Regions from separate parts of the Bacillus sp. SSR7 genome, predicted to be linked through region 2. Evidence: riboswitches for the same ligand, from Rfam matches in the RefSeq annotation. Region 2 holds a riboswitch; the other holds the start of a gene.
What was found. Region 2 has a riboswitch for S-adenosylmethionine ahead of AC0NJG_RS20780 (hypothetical protein). Riboswitches for the same ligand answer to the same signal wherever they lie in the genome.
Positions count from the first base shown of each region.

Region 1: linked by a shared signal. The riboswitch ahead of AC0NJG_RS01380 (ECF-type riboflavin transporter substrate-binding protein) and the one ahead of AC0NJG_RS20780 (hypothetical protein) in region 2 are both predicted to bind S-adenosylmethionine.

Region 1 covers NZ_JBVVXV010000001.1:240,699-248,291, forward strand. Annotated here, with positions in the region: gene AC0NJG_RS01370 (energy-coupling factor transporter transmembrane component T family protein) at 1-747, opposite strand, end outside; gene AC0NJG_RS01375 (ABC transporter ATP-binding protein) at 740-2,440, opposite strand; gene AC0NJG_RS01380 (ECF-type riboflavin transporter substrate-binding protein) at 2,451-2,999, opposite strand; SAM riboswitch class I at 3,139-3,254, opposite strand; gene AC0NJG_RS01385 (aspartate/glutamate racemase family protein) at 3,408-4,088, shown strand; gene AC0NJG_RS01390 (macrolide family glycosyltransferase) at 4,138-5,316, opposite strand; gene AC0NJG_RS01395 (peptidoglycan D,D-transpeptidase FtsI family protein) at 5,716-7,593, opposite strand, start outside.
Region 2 covers NZ_JBVVXV010000013.1:98,015-105,607, reverse strand. Annotated here, with positions in the region: gene AC0NJG_RS20805 (helix-turn-helix domain-containing protein) at 1-426, opposite strand, end outside; gene AC0NJG_RS20800 (short-chain fatty acid transporter) at 679-2,025, shown strand; gene AC0NJG_RS20795 (group-specific protein) at 2,066-2,419, opposite strand; gene AC0NJG_RS20790 (NAD(P)H-dependent oxidoreductase) at 2,416-2,991, opposite strand; gene AC0NJG_RS20785 (SWIM zinc finger family protein) at 3,015-3,404, opposite strand; gene AC0NJG_RS20780 (hypothetical protein) at 3,657-3,914, opposite strand; SAM riboswitch class I at 4,015-4,113, opposite strand; gene AC0NJG_RS20775 (hypothetical protein) at 4,236-4,427, shown strand; gene AC0NJG_RS20770 (ECF transporter S component) at 4,596-5,297, opposite strand; gene AC0NJG_RS20765 (ABC transporter ATP-binding protein) at 5,270-6,931, opposite strand; gene AC0NJG_RS20760 (energy-coupling factor transporter transmembrane component T) at 6,904-7,593, opposite strand, start outside.

The DNA.
Region 1 (7,593 bases), on a different contig from region 2:
AATTAAAATAAAAACACCTACAAATAAAGCAATGAAATCTCCGCTTTTCGCTTTATTTGTATAGAACCACGTACGTGTATCCTTCTTTCCAAATCCTCTTAAATCCATTGCGTTTGAAACTGTATCAATTCTCTCTAAAGAATGAATAATTAAAGGCCAGAAAATTAAGACACGGTTTTGTATTCGAATCCACAAACTTGCTTCTCCTTTTTCAAAAGCTACTCCTCTCGCCTCTTGGGCATTTTTAATAACTTTATATTCGGACTGTATATCAGGTATATAACGTAATGCAATATTTATCGCATAAGTAATTTTATAATGAATTCGAAATTTACTTAAGCTACTCACAAATTTGCTTGGATCAGTCGTATAAATAAAAATAAGTGTAAATGGTAATAACGTAAAATACTTTAACGAAAGTGTAGCTGCATAAAATAAGGTTTCGTATGTAATTGTTGCATATCCAATATACACAAATGAAGTATACGATCCAGTTAATTCAGATCCATGGGTTGGTGTAATAAATAAAATCATGACAGAATTTAATAAACTAAATGTGAATATAACAGTAAAAACAATAAAAATTTTACGAAATGGAATTTTAGCAACTAGAAGTCCGATACATCCAATCATAAATACGAATAGCAATATGCGAAAATCAAAAAATAAAAAAGTAAGTGTCATACAAAAAATAAATAACAACAATTTCACTGCCTCGTCCATGCGATGAAAATATGTATTATACACCTTCCTCCCTCCTAATATCATCAAAATAAAGTTTCATAAATCTTTCAGGATTTGTAATACCACTAAATTTAACGAGTTTAAATAAAGAGCTCTCCTTTAAGTTCGCTCTTTTTAATGTTTCTGGATGTCCTAATACAATAGACGCGGGATTATTCGCAATAATTTCTCCTTCATGTAGAACTATTGCTCTGTCTGCATATTCTAATGCGAGATTCATATCGTGTGTGATAAAAATAAAGGATATTCCCTTCACAGCTAGTTTTCTAATAAACGTCATAAATTGTTTATAATGATAATAATCTTGTCCCGCTGTCGGTTCATCTAATATGATAAGTTTTGGATTTATTGCTAGTACAGATGCAATCGTTAATCTCTTTTTTTGACCATAACTTAATGCCTGAATTGGCCAATTTCGAAATGGATACAAGCCACAAATTTTTAATGTTTCCTCTGCTCTAAGCTTAATTTCTTCCTTCGAAAAATTTTTTAATTGTAATGGAAATGAAATCTCTTCCATTACAGTAGCTTGTGTAATCATATGATTTGGATTTTGCATCACATAAGATATAACCTCACCACGTTTACGAATAGACCAAGAATTGATATTTACTCCATCAATTAAAATTCTATCATTTTTTGTTTTGTTTATCCCTATAAGACTATGAGCTAATGTTGATTTTCCAGCACCATTATGACCTAAGAGTGCTACTATTTCCCCTTTATATAGAGAGAAATTTACATTGTCTAATACTTTTTGTTTATTAGGATATGAGAATGACAAATTCTCTACTTTCAATAATTCTTTTTTTGTAGGAGTATCTTTACAAAAAGTTTGCTTCTCCATCCACTCATTTATTACACCACTAACATTTTCTCTTTGAAGATTTTCAAATGGGTATATTACGTCATTATTACTATCAAAATGCAATCTCTTTAATCCTTCCAAGTACATAGGTTCCCTTAAGCCAATAGATGGTAATATATTTGAGGCCAAAATCTCTTCTGGTGTTCCTATCTCAACGATTTCCCCTTCCTCCATTAAAATAATTTTATCTAAATCCAGATTTAACATTTCTTCTATTCGATGTTCAATAATTACAATTGTTTTATTACATTGTTTATGTATATCTTTAATAAGTTCTATTGTATGTAAGCTACTAGCTGGATCTAAATTCGCTAACGGTTCATCAAACAATAATATATTAGCATTTGTCGTTAACAGACCTGCTAAAGAAACAGTTTGTTTTTGCCCTCCTGATAACTCATGTGGACTTTGTTTATGAAAATTATGCATCTTTACCTTTTTTAATGATTCCGAAACAATCTTTTTCATATCATCTTCATTTACGCATTCATTTTCTAAATAAAAAGCTACATCTTCCTCTACTGTAAGACCAATAAATTGTGCATCTTGATCTTGCAAAATTGTTCCAACCTGTTTACTCTGTTCAAAAATACTTCCTTTCCTCGGGTCTTTTCCGTCAATTAAAATAGTACCAGTACTAGTCCCTTCATAAGAAAATGGGATTAGCCCATTTATACAATGAGCTAATGTCGATTTCCCTGAACCACTTCGCCCAGCAATCAACACTTTTTCCCCAGGATATATATGAAATGTAACGTCTTTAACAGTAGGCTGCGCTGCATGCTTATATTGAAAGCTGAATTGTTCAAAAGAAATAATTGGTTGCATGTTAACATCCCTACTTTTCAATTTTTAAATGTGTATGTTTCTTATTAGATTTAGCTAATCCTATTGTAATTGGCAATCCAAGAACTAAAAATACAATAACATCAGCAATTGTTGCACCTAATACTTGTATAACAATTTTGTCAAACGGTTCTCCCATCACAATAATATCGAATGCCCCAGCAAATATAATAGCAATGACGATACCAATTAACCCAGTAATAGCTAAATAAGAAATATCTCCTTTATTATATGTCCCGTTTTTCACACTAAAGCCAACTCTTTTTTGAATAAGCCCCATTGCAAAGCCGATAATACCTGAACTAAAAACCCATCCCCACCAAATACCCCAGCCAGCAATTGTATCTGTTACGGTATGACCGATAAGTCCTATTAACAGTCCTGCCACTGGGCCAAATAACGCTCCAAAAATGGTTAAAATAGCTAACGCAGGTTTAATAAATGTATTTGGTGCAATAGAAAATCCCCATAGTCCTAATATCCCATATAGTGCTGCTCCAATTCCGATTGCCACTACTAATTTTGTTGATAATTTGTTCATTACAATTCCCCTCTCTTAATAGTCAACTTTTATTACTCTATATTTATTTTCAAAATGAATTATGCATCGACACTCCCTTTCTATACAACAAAAAATGACCTCTTACATAAGAGGTCATTTTCTTTCACATTCAAGAATCCTCTTATCTTCCAAAAAACACATCGTGTTCTCTGCGGAATTAGCACCTTCCTATACATTTATATAGGGGTTGCTGAGGTTTCATAGGGCCGTTCCCTCCACCTCTCTGGATAAGTATTAATTTGTAATTCGTATTATGGCACTAAGAAACATAAATTACAATACTTTTCTAATTATTTTTATTTTTTGCTAAATGATTCATTTAAATCATTGTATTCTCATCGGAATTATGAAATAATGAACTCAAAATAGTTACGGGAGGAATATACGATGAAAGTAATCGGTTTAATTGGTGGGCTAAGTTGGGAATCTACATCGTTATACTATAAACATATAAATACACTTACACTCTCTCAATATGATCAAAATGCAAAGCTTGTTTTATATAGCATGGACTTCGGTGAAGTAACTAATTTATTACAAAATCATCAATATGAAGAAGTGAAAAACGAATTAGTTACCGTTGCAAAAAAGGTTGAAAAGTCTGGGGCTGAATGTTTATTAATGTGTTCCAATACAGTACATCTATTTGCTGAAGAAGTAGAGCAAGCAATATCCATTCCACTCCTCCACATTGGTGATGTAAGTGCAAAGAAAATGGTAGAACATAATATAAAGCGTATTGGACTATTAGGTACGAAACAAACAATGGAACAAGACTTCTATAAATCACGTTTAGCAAATTATAACATTGAAACAATCATCCCAAATAAAGAGGCAAGAAAATTTATTCATCATGTTATTTTAAATGAATTAAGTAAAGGAATTATTTCAGAAGTATCAAAAGAAAAGCTATTACAAATTACAAAGTCATTAATTCAAAATGGCGCAGAAGGTATACTACTAGGTTGCACCGAAATACCATTGCTCATTTCCCAAAACGATCTTACTGTTCCTGTTTTTGATACTACTTTTTTACATGCAAATACTGCTGTGCAGTTTGCTGGATAATCATATAAAAGCATAAAGGTGCCACCTCTATGCTTTTATATGACCCACACTATTTATTTAAAAGAGATGTAATCATTGTAATTGCTTCATTTGAACCACCACAATCTAAAAAACTATCTTTCAATTTTCGTATTCCATGCTTATACTTTTCATTTGAAAGAACGTCTGTTACCGCTTCTCTTAACGTTTGCACATTAACATGCTCTTTCAATAACCGATTTGCTGCTTCCAGTTCGGTTAATCTTTGTGCTATCATTGGCTGGTCTTTATCATGTGGAATTATAACAAATGGAACATTAAAATGAATAGCATCGTGTACGCTATTCATACCGCCATGTGTAATAAAAATATCTGCTTCACTTAATACTTCTGTTTGGGGTACGTATGAAGCAATTATAAAATTGTTTGGCGCCTTCTTAATTTTAGAACGATCATTTCTATCACCAATTGCCATTACAACTAACCCATCAAAATCTGAGAAAGCATCAATACATGTATTAAAGAATGGTTCGAGTCCTTCAAGGAGTGTCCCCATTGAAATGTAAATAACTTTCTTATCTTTAAGCAATTCAAGTGGAAACTCTACATTTGTTTTACGACTTGAAATACTCGGCCCAATAAAAATATTATTTTCTCTGAAAGAATCACTATTAGGTTGGAAGTAACGACTTGTGTACACGAGGGTAATATCTCCTTTGTTATGCATAAATTGAAGATTATTTTTAGGCTTCACCCCAAATTCATGTTCTATTCGATATAGTAACTGTTCAGAAATTTCATCAGGTTGGAATGGCATTTCTGCATTTGGATGAAAAGGTAATGTCTCCAAAAATTCAGTAGGAATTAAAAATATAGGAGAAGAAACTACACCTGGAACTTGCAAATACTCCTTTACTAACTCTCCAGCGCCAAATATATCATAAATTACGCAATCAAAATTTATGCTTTCACATAATTCTTTCGTAATTTCTAATATATATAAAGAGGTTTGAACATGTACATGAAAGAAAGAGTCCAGCCCATTTGAAGTTTCAGTATCAATAGAAATCTCCTTTAATAAATCTGGATGGGTATATACATTAGCTCCCAAATCTTCAATTCTGTCTTTAAAGTGTTCTGTAGTAATATAATGGACGTGATCACCCCGTTCAGTAAAGGCTTTGACTAAACTTAATGTAGGATTCACATGTCCCTCTGCCGGAAAATTAACCACTAAAATATTTAGCACTTATTTCTCACTCCTTACATTTCACTTTTTTAATTCAGCATACTGTTATTTGTACAAGTAATCTTCTCCTAATAGTCCTAATATGCTTGCTACATTCTGTTGATAAATAATTCTCAGTCATCAACATAAAAAAAGCATCTACCCATGTAGATGCCTAACCGTGATAAGGAGTGTTCTGTGAGGTTAGAACAAGCTTTTCTGCTTGTCCTATGCAATTAATATATGATTTTTTTTATAAAACGTGAATAGTTAATAGAATTATTTCATCCATTTTATATGATCAAATGGACGAAATACCATTTCTTTTAGAATAAATTGCTTCATATATACCTCTTTTCTAATCCGTTCCTATGTAAAACGCCTCTAGTTTACAGGAATGCTAGAGACGTTTCGTACATGTTAATTCTCTTTAGAATCATCTGTTTTTGGCGCTTCACCAGTTAATCGCTTATTTTTCAAATCAAAATAAGCATCTAGAACTTCTTTTCCAATATCGGAGTTAATGCCCGATTTATCATTTATAACCCACGGTACTACAACAGAAAATGCTACTTCTGGATCATCATATGGCGCATATCCTGCTAATGTTAAGTTATAGCAGTCTCTTCGATCGCCCTTTTCATTTCTTCCAATATCATTTTCTCCACCGTATACAGTCTGTGCAGTACCTGTTTTACCAGCTGGTTTATACGAAGCTTTTTGGAACGCCCTTACTCCCGTTCCATCACCTTCTTGGAATACCCTTCTAAATCCTTCTTTTACTTGATTTATATATTCCTCTTTCATATCTATCTTATTTAAAACGATTGGTTTTATTGAATGCACCACTTTACCAATTTCATCTTTTTGAACAGTCTGTTCTCTAATTTCTTGAACAATTTGTGGTTTCATACGAAAACCACCGTTTGCGATAGTCGAAATATACTGTACAAGCTGAAGCGGTGTATACGTATCATACTGACCGATTGAGTAGTCTAGTAAGAAACCAGGTTGATTATCTTTTTTACCAATTTGTCCAGCTGTTTCATTTGGTAAATCAATGCCCGTTGGAACACCTAATCCAAATTGCCTGAAATAATATCTCATTTTATCAAAACTTTCCTGTTTAATATTTAACGAGCTATTTTTCACATAATCTACACCTGCAATTTTTAATGCTGTGTTAAACATATAGACGTTAGAAGAAACTTGTAAAGCTCTTAGATCATCTATATTTCCAAACGCTTTCCAAGATTTTTTCTCTCTAGTTCCTTTAAACTTCATAGGTGCATCATAAAAATAAGTACCTGGTGTTATTGCTTTCGTTTCAAATCCAGTTAATACTGTTGCCCCTTTAACTGTTGACCCAAGCTCATATGAACTTGTCATCGTTCCTAAAGCATAATCTTCAACCTCCATTTTCCCTTCTTTTTCTACAAGCCTTTTCCCTGCCATTGATAATACTTGTCCATTTTTCGGATTCATCATTACAACGAAAGCACGATCCAACATAGATTCAGACCCTTTATATGCCTTTAATATTTTTTCTATGCTCTCCTCTACTTTTTTTTGTAATTCCATATCTATTGTTAAAGTTAAATTTTTACCGCTTTTCCCTTCAGTAACAGTTTCCGTTCTAATAGTATTTCCTTGTTTATCAGCAATGCTTCTTACTTCTTTTTTTGTACCATGAAGTACATCTTCGTATTGCTGTTCGATATAACTTTTGCCGACCCTATCATTTCGGCTATAATCACGCACTAAATAATATTCTAATCTTTCACGTGGCAATCCTTCATCAGCATTTGAAACGTTACCAAGAACAGAACGGAATAGACCATCATTTACATAGATTCTCTCCCAATCAACTGATGCGTCTACCCCTGGAAGGTTCGCTAAATTTTCACTAATCACCGCATACTCCTGTTCACTAACGTCCTTTTTAATAATTTGAGGTGCCATTTGAAAACCTGAAGTCATTTTACTTTTAATAGCTAACACTTCTATATCTTTAGCCGTTAGTTCTTGAAGATTTTTATCTGTAACGCGTTTCCTTTTTAAATCTTCTATTTTTTTGTCTAGATCTTTTCCGGTAATATCCTTATCTCGAAACTTATCTATTTCTTTTTTTGATACTAAGTCTTGAGTAAGTTTTGGATTTAATTGCATCCAAAAGTCTTTCTTATCAGTCTCTGTTAACTTATCTATATCGTCTTGTGGCATTTCTATTATGTCTGCAAGTTGTCTTGCTGTTTTTAATATTTCTTCTTGTTTTACACCTTTCACCTTTGTATATGT
Region 2 (7,593 bases):
ATTAAAAAATTTTTTCTTATTATTTTTAATGTAGTGTACGACTATTACAAAGTAAATAACAGCTATAAGATTAATTATGCTTAATGTTAGACCTGATAAATTGGACCAAGGCAGTACAAAAAGCCAAAATACTACTAAAATTGAACTCACTACATATAACCATTTGAATTGATCTGTCATTTTTAATTCCCCCATTTTTCCTTCTTTAATGATTTTGTCTTTCAAGAAATCATCTCCTTTAATTAATTCGTCAATGCTAATATTGAATAAATCACTTAATGCAATAAGTGTTTCAATATTTGGATAGCCTTTTTCAAGCTCCCATTTAGAAATTGATTGTCTGCTAATGTTTAATTTAAGAGCTAGTTCTTCTTGTGATAAGTTATGCTTTAAACGTTCTTCTTTTAGCTTTTTATAGAACTCCATAATTTCAACTCCTATAACTTTATTTTTACTATAGATTATAAAAATCCGTAAGAATCGAGAAGTAGCATGATGTAACTTAAGAGTAGCAATGTTTGAAACAGATAGTTGCACTATACTTCAACACACAATGAAATAACGGTTAAACAAATAAAAACAACCGGAATAAATATCTGAATTTTCTATATATTAAAGGATATTATTCAAACAACCACGAATAATTGTAATACATATACATAAGGGGGTTGATCTATTTTGTTTCGTTCTTTTACAAATGGTTGCGTCGCTTTAGTGCAACGTTTCTTGCCAGAACCGTTTATTTTATCATGTTTATTAACTGTTTTTGTTATCTTCTTCGGCATGTTTGCAACGCACCAAGCACCTGTGGAAATGATTAATCACTGGGGTAATGGCATTTGGGGGCTTCTCGCCTTTTCTATGCAAATGGCACTTGTACTCGTGACAGGATCTGCTTTAGCAAACGCTCCTCTTATTAAAAAAGGATTAACGAAAGCTGCCAGACTACCGAAAACGAATGGACAAGGTATTATTGCCATTTCAATCGTAAGTTTACTAGGCGCATACATAAACTGGGGCTTTGGTATTGTTGTATCTGTTTTATATGCAAAGGAAGTCGCAAGGCAGCTGGAAGGATTAGATTATAGGCTAGCCATTGCCTCTTCTTACTCTGGATTTCTCATTTGGCATGCGGGGCTTTCTGCTTCTATCCCTCTTACATTAGCAACAGGTGGAGAAACGTTAATTAAAACGACAGCTGGAAGTATTAAAGAAGCAATCCCAATAACTGAAACGTTATTCTCACCATACGCCCTCGTTCCCGTTATTATCTTTTTAGTTACGATGCCTCTCATTAATAAGGCGATGCATCCAGATGAAAAACATACGATTACAGTAGACCCTAGCGTGTTCCATGAAGAAGCTGCCGCTCAAGAGGTAGGGAAAAATACGTTCGCTGAAAAAATGGAAAATAGTATCATCATTACACTTTGCGTTGGATTGTTAGGTCTCATTTATATTTTCAATTACTTTTATACGAAAGGTTTTAACCTTACGCTAGACATCGTTATTTTTATGTTATTAATTGCTGGACTTATTTTCCACCGCACTCCGATTCAATATATTCGTGCTTTTTCAAACTCTACGAAAAGTGCTTCTGGTATTTTACTTCAGTTTCCATTTTACGCGGGAATTATGGGCATGATGATTGGAGCAAATAGTGAAGGACTTTCACTTGGAGGGGCTATTTCGAATTTCTTTATTAGCATTTCAAACGAAACAACTTTCCCACTCTTTACTTTTTTAAGTGCTGGCATCGTTAATATTTTCGTTCCATCTGGCGGCGGTCAATGGGCTGTGCAAGCACCCATTATGATTCCAGCTGGTGCTGAACTTGGTGTACCTGCTGCAAAAACAGCAATGGCCATTGCATGGGGCGATGCTTGGACGAATTTGATTCAACCATTCTGGGCATTACCGGCATTGGCAATAGCTGGTTTAGGCGCTCGTGATATTATGGGATTTTGCGTCGTGAACTTACTATATGCAGGATTTATCATAAGTCTATGTTTCTTATTTATTTAAACGAAAAGCTAGTTTTATACTAGCTTTTTTACATAATAAATCATTTATTTCCCATGCAATTTATAATCGTTTCCCACTCTATCTCCGTAAGATGTAATGACTCAAATGCAAAAAAATCTTCGCAAATTTTTCCGATCAGGTGTGGATGTTCCCTCAAAAAATTCCACTGTAACGCTTTAGGAAGAAAATATGTTTCATATTCTTTACTTCCCCTTACTACTTCATCAACTTCTCTTTCACAAATTCCTCTTATTAAATAATCATTTCTTAACTCTATTTGAATTTGCCCAAACGTTTCGCTACATTTCTTCAATTGGACTAAGCACTTAATATATGTACGAAAAAGTTCGTTATCATACTGACAACAATTTATAATACGAGCAAGTTCATTCATAATGTACGAGCCTTTTCTTCAATTTGTAATAACCACTTTTCCCGCTTCTCTACTTTACTCGTTTTCACAGATTGAAAAACTGACCGTTTTATATCGCGAATGCCGCAAAAACGTAAAACACCTCTCTTCATTGTAATCCAATCGGCTGATCGATATAGTAATGCGACGTACCATAATGGTGAGTCTAACGTATTAATTACCCATGCCTTCTTACCTTTCAATAAGCCTTTCGGCAGGGCCCCTTCATATTTATAAGCAAATCCAGCTACAAAAATACGATCAATAAACCCTTTTAAAATAGCTGGCATCCCCCACCACCATATCGGATAGATGAATAAAAGCAAATCCGCTTCTTCTACTAATTTTCTGTACTGAGCTGTCTCTTCTTCATTTACTAAATCACGTCTTTTCTTCTCTTCATTAAATACAAGGACTGGATCAAATTGTTCTTTATATAAATCAAGTACCGTAACTGAATGATTTGTTTCTTGTAATCCTTTTTGCACATGCTCTAAAATCGCCGCGTTAAAACTTGAAGAACTAGGATGAGCGTATACAATTAGTACATTCACTACAAAACAACTCCCTCTATAAGTTAAAGTTTCCCCTTCTTTAACATCTTCTCTACAATTTGCACGTTTTTTGAACTTTGCAACAAGCGATTTAGTACCGTTAGTAACTCTTCCTTTTCTAAACCTTTCAGTTTCTCTTTCACCTTACTCTCACCAGCATCTTGAATATCATAAACAACTGCCGCCATATGCTTGCAAAGATTCTCATACGGACACTCGCAGCTACTTTCTGTAAAATCTTCAAGATCAATAATCACTTCATAGTTTCCTGCATTTCCAGTAACGAAAGCAAATATTTTCTTGTCTTGTATTTCAACATCTTCTACATGTCCATCTTCATAATATTCATAACCTTTATCCATAATGTACTTAGGAATCCACTTCGTTATATCATGTAATAAGTAAGCGTACATCATAGCACCTCTTCCTTTAATTCCCTTTTGACTTCCACAACCCCTGCATGTTATTCTAATAACTGTCAAATAGCAAGTCTATATGACAAAACGACTGACACCTATTCGGCGAAGGTGTCTCTTTTCATTTGCAGCCGATATGAAGTGCCTCTTTCAGGCACATTCAATTTTTGACACTACACACTCAACACCATTCCCTGTATCAGGCTGCTTTAGCAGTCTTTTACTCTACATACTTCAAAAAAAGAGAGCTTAGCTCCCTTTTCTCGCCTTATAAAATACCCCTTTTTCAGCATAGAGATATTCATCAGCTAATGTAATTTTCCCATCCAGTTTCAGTTCATCTAATAGTCTTGATAAATAAAATTGATGTAACATCTTTTTCGTGAATTTTCCTTCATGATGCAAAACGATATGTTCTTGAATATCTAACAATGATATTGGCTTATCTTGCTCTATCATATATTCATAAACTGTACTACGCAGTTTGACGTATTTTTCGAGTGTCACAGTACTTCGCAACCCCTTTCTTCTTAATATAAATTTTCGTAATCGGTTTTTTTGCAATAAAAAAACCTCTCCGATAAGAAGAAGTTACGTATATATCTTCGTCTTATCTCCCAGAACAAATATGTTCTGCTGGAATTAGCACCTGCATCGCGGTTGCTGGGTTTCATCGGGCCAGTCCCTCCACCTCTCTGGATAAGAAAATATTCACTTAATTCTTACTATACGTAATTTCATTTTAATTGTCAAACAAATATAACGAATTATATTTTCTTCTTTACTGTTCATACTATACATATATGAGTATGCAAGGAGGATTATGAAATGCATCAAAATGCTCGCGGATATGTACAAGATTCTTTTCAATCATTACAAGAAGCAAAACATTGTTTAGAAGAAGCATTACAGACTGTTGAAAAAGATTTTAATCGCGCTCGTATTGAGCAATCCCTTTATGCGATTGAACAAGCTATTCAACGCTGCGATTACACCGTTCATATTTTAGAACAAGAGTGAAAAAACTTCCCATCATAAGGTGGGAAGTTTTTTCAAATGGCATACGTCATAATTATTGCCGTTATGATAAAAAAATATACAGAAAAATGCTCCTTACAATATGTAAGAAGCATGAAAGAGGCAAACGAATATGTAAGTCGCGACCCTACCTTATATGAGTATGCTTTTCTACGCCATGTTATGCTCATCTAATATGCCGTATTTCCTTTTAAATCTTGTAAGAATCGTAATCCAAGACGTACTAAATAGTAGTAAGAACACAACATTTGAAATCGCATGGCTCAAATCGAAATAAAAACTTGCGATATAATATGAAATGACAGCTTCCCACGTTGCTTCACGTATAAAACCGAGAAGCCCCCAGAAATTCATGATCCAGCCAAATAAAAAGCCCACGAAGAACCCATATAGTAGTCTCCCCCATAACTTTTTCATTAAAAATGTATTGCGAAGTAAGCCTGCTATAAAACCAATCATACCCCATGAAAACATTTGCCACGGCGTCCACGGACCTTGCCCTAAAAAAATGTTAGATACGATAGCCGCTGTTGCACCGATCATAAATCCAGTTTCGCTTCCAAACACAATTGCAGAAACGATAATGACAAAAGAAGTCGGTTGTACACTCGGTAAAATAGAAAATGGTACGCGGCTAACTGCTGCAATTGCCGCTAATACGGCAACGAGAACAATTTCACGTGAAACAAACGCCTTTCTTTCAAAACGGATATAGAAAGGTAACATAATAACCGCTAATATAAACAAACTACTTAACATGTAATACCCATCCATGATAAGTGTAGTAAAGAGTAATGTGCCTATTATTACTGCGAAAATACATATTATGAATGCAACATATCGTTTGGACACGCTTCGTACACATCCTCCCACGTTAATGCATATGGCAATTCTTTTCGAATGAATCGATTAATAGATGTTGTATAAAAAAAGTTTCCACTAAAAAATTCTTTCGGTGCATCATTCATAATAACTGCTCCATCAAATAACATCATACATTGATTCACGTATTTCGCTGCAAATTCAATGTCATGCGTTGCCATTACAATTGTTGTACCTTCTTTTTGCAACTTCCTAAATAGCTCTCCTACTCTTTCTTTCTTCCACGGATCTAATCCCTTTGTCGGTTCATCAAGTAATAATAACATTGGCTTTGATAATAACGTTGTACATAATGCAAGAAGTTGTTGCTCTCCCCCGCTACAATCATGTGGATGTCGTTCTTTAAGCGCATGTAACCAAAACTTTTTAAGCTGTTGTTCTGCTATTTCTTTTCCTTGTTCTCCATATAACTCGCTTGCACGTTCATACACTTCTTCCCACACTGTATCAAATGTAAAATGATAATACGGATGCTGTGAAACATACCCAATACTTTTAAATCGTTCTTTCGAATCAATTTTATGTATCACTTTTCCATTCCACTTTACTTTCCCTCTTCTCGCTTTTTGTAACCCTGCTAAAATCGTTAACAGTGTAGACTTACCTGTCCCATTCTTTCCAACGAGAGCTACCCATTTTCCTTTTTCAATCGATACGGTTAAATCTCGTAAAATGAGCGGACTATTTTTTTCATATTGAAACGAAATATGCTCTGCACTTAAAATGACTTCTTGCTTTTCACTTTGTTCTATTGGCCCGTTCACATATGATATCGCTGAAAAATCATTCATTTTCATTTGTGCTTCTCGCACTGTAAACGGGATATCTTTCGCATTCCACTCTAAAAATAATCTTGGAATTTGCGGAATAAATGGACGGAACTTTTCTACTTCCCACATATTCGCTACAACCATTTTCGGACTACCATCATACACGATTCGGCCGTTATTCATACAAATAACGCGCGTTGCGAGCGGAATTACTTCATCTAAACGATGTTCACTTAAAACGATTGTAATGCCAAGTTCTTCGTTAATACGTTTTAATAATCCTAAAAATTCTTTCGCAGCAATTGGATCTAACTGCGCCGTTGGTTCGTCTAATAATAATAGTTTCGGTTGCATCACTAATACCGCAGCTAAATTGACAAGCTGCTTCTGCCCACCAGATAACGTATGAACAGATTGGTGCAATAAATCTTGAAATCCTAAGAAGCTAATAAGCTCAGCTATTCTCTTTTGAATAATGTGTGATGGTAATCCGATATTTTCTAAAGAAAATGCTAATTCTTGAATGACCGTATCCATTACGAGCTGATTTTCTGGATTTTGAAATACCATGCCAATTTCTTGGGCAGATAACAAATCCGGTACATTTTCTAATAAAGTACCATCATAATATGTATCCCCAGTACGCTTACCAATTGGAAGTAATTCTTTTTTAAAATGTTTTAATAAAGTCGTCTTCCCAGATCCCGATCCTCCAGCAAGTGCAATAAACTCACCTTTTTGAATAGAAAGAGAAATATGCTGTAACGCTTTTTCGTTTTCATCAGCATATACAAATGATAAATTGTTTATTTCTGCATGCGCCACCATATCCATTCCCGTCCTTCCATTATAATTGGTAAACTAATAAACATCGTTAATACGACAAACATCATCCCATCGTATTGCTGAAATAGAACCGATTCGACTTTCGGATAAATGATTAACTTCCCTCCGCCATACGTACTACATATAATAGCAGCTATAAATAGAATACTTAAATAACTGAGCGTATACCAATCGCGTCTTTCCATTCTATACCGAATATAAGTCGTACGTTTCGTTACACCAAATCCACGAGCTTGCATAGAATCTGCCGTTTGTAATGCATCTTCTAATGAACAAATTAATAATACTTGCAATAATTGCATACCATTTTTCACGCGTTCAACAATGGAACCTGCATCTACTTGTACACCTTTCGTTTTTTGGACGAGTGTTATTTTCTGTAATCGCCTCATAAACAAGGGAACAAATCTCACTGTAATCATCGTTAACAATGCTACTTTCGGTGAAATTCTAGAAAATAAATATAAAAATTTATGACTTGAAATAATATCATTATACGAAGCAAACGTAAACATAATTGCAACTAGTAATAACCCCATTACTACTCCAAACATAATCGCCTCAAGCTTAATCCGACTATCACCTAACCAAAATAACGTAGTTCGCCCTCTATGCGTGAATAACGAATTAAATAAAATGACCATAATAAA